2 regions of the Rhodobium gokarnense genome follow, and region 2 is predicted to be linked to the other one. Evidence: predicted binding sites of a transcription regulator. Region 2 holds the regulator's gene; the other holds the start of a gene.
What was found. Region 2 encodes PhoB, which activates phosphate uptake and scavenging genes when phosphate is short. Its sites were predicted from a motif close to TGTCATNNANCTGTCAT; they were not measured.

Region 1: the regulator PhoB is predicted to act here: its motif matches at 1,133-1,149, upstream of phnF (phosphonate metabolism transcriptional regulator PhnF).

Annotation. Positions count from the first base shown of each region.
Region 1 is NZ_JAOQNS010000008.1:4,637-6,838, forward strand. It holds gene M2319_RS14350 (hypothetical protein) at 1-52, shown strand, start outside; gene phnF (phosphonate metabolism transcriptional regulator PhnF) at 290-1,027, opposite strand; gene phnG (phosphonate C-P lyase system protein PhnG) at 1,512-1,979, shown strand; gene phnH (phosphonate C-P lyase system protein PhnH) at 1,979-2,202, shown strand, end outside.
Region 2 is NZ_JAOQNS010000002.1:198,219-200,420, reverse strand. It holds gene M2319_RS03685 (GcrA family cell cycle regulator) at 339-854, shown strand; gene phoB (phosphate regulon transcriptional regulator PhoB) at 954-1,652, opposite strand; gene phoU (phosphate signaling complex protein PhoU) at 1,678-2,202, opposite strand, start outside.

The DNA.
Region 1 (2,202 bases), on a different contig from region 2:
CCGGACCACTCCTGTCCTTTTCCCTTTGCGTCAAAAATACCCAAGCCCTTGATTACAGACAAATAAAGCGCTGTTAAATGGTGTTTCATATTATGTGTATCCAAACAACGGGGCGCTTTGCCGCAAGCGTTGGGGCACGCCTGGAAAGACTCGCGGGCCACGCGCTGCGCCCGCAAGGTCGCGGCCTCAACGCGCTTTCCCAAAAAGTTGATAGATTTCTTGGACGAGAACCCGCGTGAAAACGACGAATTAAGGCATGTTGCGTGTTTCAGGAAAAACGCAACATGCTTTAGCTCTCGACCACGATCTGCACCCGGTCGCCGGCAAACCGCGAGCGGGCGAACTGGATGGGGGTCCCCTCCGCATCGACGTTGACGGCTTCCGACACCACAACCACCGCGCCCGGCGGCAGGGACAGGTGCTCCGCGTCGTCCGCACCGGCGATGCGCGCCGAAATGCGCGTCTCCAGGCGCGTGTAGTCGGCAACGCCGTGCCGGGCCAGCGCCTTGGTGATCGAGCCGGTCTCGGCATAGGCGGCAACAAGGCCGGCAAACCGCTCGGCCGGAAACCAGCTCGTTGCCCGCGTCAGCGGCACGCCGTCGACGGCGCTCAGCGTCTCCAGCCGGATGACCCGCGATCCCGGCGCTATCCCGAGCTTTTCGGCAACGAGGATGTCCGCGCCTTCCTCGCTTGAGGTGACGAGCCGGCCGCCCGGCTGGCGATTCTGGCGCGAGACGATCTCGGAAAACCGCGTCCGCCGGCCGATCGGATAGTCGATGGGACGCGCGGCAACGAAGGTGCCGCGACCGCGGTCGGCCCTGAGGATATTTTCCTCCGACAATGCCCCGATCGCCCGGCGCACCGTGTGCCGGTTGACCCGGAAACGGGCGGCAAGCTCGGCCTCGCTCGGCAGGCGCGCATTGTGCGGATAGACGCCGGCCGCAATGTCGGCGCGCAGGCGCTCCGCGATCTGTCGCCACAGCGCCACCCCGGCGCCGCGGTCCATCCGGCCAAGCGTCTCGCTCACAGTCTTCTCCCGTTCTGCCGCCGTCGGCGGCGGCCCGTTGCAGCGGCGCGAAACGACCGCAATGGACGGCCCCATGACCCCGATCCCCCGCCATCGTCAACCACATGTCACGCCTGTGTCACGCTTGTCGCGTTATAAGGAACCGTAGAATATTTGTCTATACAACTAGACAACAGGTGGCCGACCGAGTTAGGGATGAGCTGAGAAGATCGGAAGGACGTTGCGGCGAAGACGGACGGCAAAGGCGCCGATGGTTCGAGCGGGCGCAACGGGGCCAGCGTTTGATCGGAGCCCGCGGCTGTTTGCCGGGACGACTGCCGGCGAAGGTATAGCGCCGGCCCTGCGGTCGAGCGCGGCGCTGTTGTCGGCCGGCGGCCCACCAGGTGCCGCGCGGCCGTTTTGAGGACAGCCCCAGTAGCGCCGCCCGTTGGCGGCCGGTCCCCGGTCACTTGAAAATGCGAACCGACAGGGAGCGGTCGTCAGGATGAGAGAACACCAGACCCTCGATCCGCAAACGGCGGCGCGAAAGCGCGCCATGGGCCTCTTTGCCGCCGCGGAGCGCGACGCGCTCGAAGCCGGTCTTGCCGGGGTCGGCGAGTTGCCGGACTGGCAGATCCTGCGCGCACCGGAGATCGGCCTCGTCATGGTCCGCGGCCGCACCGGCGGCGGCGGCGCGCCATTCAACTTGGGCGAGGTCGCCGTCACCCGCTGCGCCGTGACGCTTCACCCCGATACAGTCGGCACCGCCTACATCATGGGCCGCGACAAGGAAAAGGCGCGGCTCGCGGCCCTCTGCGACGCCCTCTGGCAGCGCCCGGACCACCGCGAGGCGGTCGAGACCGCAATCCTTCAGCCCATCGCCGAAGCGCTCGCCGAAACGGATCAAAAAAACACGGCCGAGACCGAAGCGACGCGCGTCGACTTCTTCACGATGGTGCGGGGAGAGGACTGATGGCCGTTGCCGCAATCGCCGCGGGCTTTGCCGATCCCGTCTTCGACGCCCAGAAGGCGTTCCGCACCGTGATGGACGCCATGGCCCATCCGGGTCGGGTCTATGAGCTTGAAACGGCACTTGCGCCGCCCGCGCCGCTGTCGCCGGTCGCCGCTGCCGTCCTCCTCACCCTTGCCGATTTCGAGACGACGCTCTGGCTCGGCGAGACGCTGGCAAAAACCAC
Region 2 (2,202 bases):
ACAGTGCCGCCCAAATCGGCGGCACGGATTCAGAGTCTCTTAGAGCCGAATTCCGGTGTTTTGTCAATTGTCCGGCGTGTATACGCAATCAGCCGGAGTTGCTGAGCCGGGTTCGAATGATGGGGAAAACTCCTCGAAGGTCGACGGCCATGGCGGCCGCAGACTTGCCAGAAATACACGCGATATAGTAGCTTTCGGTGAAATCGATACGATATCTCGTGCGGCGGACTTAAGTCTTTGGTTGTAGGGCGTTTCCCTTTCGCAGGCCTTGGGCCAGCGTGAGGCCGGGGAAGGAGTCCAACCGATCCGCCGCCGAAAATGAGAACAGGAGAAGGCGGATGTCCTGGACTGACGAACGGGTAGAACTGCTGAAGAAATTGTGGGCCGAGGGGCTGAGCGCCAGCCAGATCGCGTCCGAACTCGGCGGCATCACCCGCAATGCGGTGATCGGCAAGGTGCACCGGCTGGGGCTGTCCGGCCGCGGCAAGACCACCGCGCAGCAGCCGAAGGCGCGCAAGCCCCGCGCCACCAACACGGCACCGGCCCGGCCGCGCCCGACGCGCAGCGTCGGCAACACGGCGCTGAAGGCCGACTACGAGCCGGCGCCGAGCCCGGTGGTGGTCGCCCGGCCCGCGCCCGTGCACGAGCTTGAGATCCCGCCGGAGGAGCGTGCGACGATCCTCAGCCTCAACGAGCACCGCTGCAAGTGGCCGATCGGCGATCCGACCCGCGAGGATTTCTATTTCTGCGGCCGGCACAAGGAAGCCGGAAAGCCCTATTGCGACCATCACGCCGACATCGCCTACCAGCCGGTCGGCGACCGTCGCCGCGACAGGCGCTCCAACAAGGACTAGGCGCTCTCCGTCTTGCCGGCTTGAAAGCCGCAAAAAAACGCCGCCGGAGATTTCGGCGGCGTTTTTTGTGGTCGGGCTTTTGCCGGCGCTTTTGGTTTTTCAGCGGGCGGGCGCGAACTGGTCGTTGAAGGCGTAGCCGGCGCCGCGCACGGTGCGGATCGGATCGCGCACCTTGCCGCGATTGATCGCCTTGCGCAGGCGCCCGACATGGACGTCGACGGTGCGCTCGTCGACATAGACGTCGTGGCCCCAGACGCCGTCGAGGAGCTGCTCGCGGCTGAACACGCGCCCCGGCGACTGCATGAGGAATTCCAAGAGGCGGAACTCGGTCGGCCCGAGATGGATCTCGCGGCCGGAGCGGCGCACCCGGTGGGTTTCCCGGTCGAGCTCCAAATCGCCGGCCTGGAGCACCGTCGACATGATCTCCGGCTTCGTGCGGCGCAGGATCGCCCGCACCCGGGCCATCAGCTCCGGGATGGAGAACGGCTTGACGACGTAGTCGTCGGCACCGGTGGCAAGCCCGCGGATGCGCTCGGCCTCCTCGCCGCGCGCCGTCAGCATGATGATCGGCAGTTGCCGCGTGTTGTCCCGGTTGCGCAGGCGGCGGCACAGTTCGATGCCGGAAATGCCGGGCAGCATCCAGTCGAGCAGCAGCAGGTCGGGCTGGGCCTCGCGCAGGCGGATTTCCGCCTCGTCGCCGCGGGCGCAGGTCTCGACCGCATAGCCTTCCGATTCCAGATTGTACCGCAGCAGAAGGTTGAGCGCTTCCTCGTCTTCGACGATCAGAACCTTGGGCATGGCATGTCAGACGCGTTGCATTCGCTCAATCGTTGGCGGCCGGATCGAAGTCCAGCGAGGTCGTGCTGGTCAGGTCGTCCTTGACCCGCTCGTCGGAAAGCTGCTGGCCGGTGACGAGGTAGTGGATCGTCTCGGCGATGTTGGTGGCGTGGTCGCCGATGCGCTCGATGTTCTTGGCGCAGAACAGGAGGTGGGTGCACTGGGAGATGTTGCGCGGGTCCTCCATCATGTAGGTGAGGAGTTCGCGGAACAGCGAGGTGTAAAGCGCGTCGACCTCCTGGTCGCGGTCGCGGATCTGGGCCGAGGCGGCGATGTCGCGGGCGGCATAGGCGTCGAGCACGGCCTTGAGCTGGGTCATGGCGAGCTCGGCGATGTGCTCCACGCCGTGGGTCAGCGACTTGGAATTGAACTGGCCGTCGATGGCCAGCGCCCGCTTGGCGATGTTCTTGGCGAGGTCGCCGACGCGCTCCAGGTCGCCGGAGATGCGCAGCACGGCAACCGCCTGGCGCAGGTCCAGCGCCATCGGCTGGCGCCGTGCGAGCATGATGAT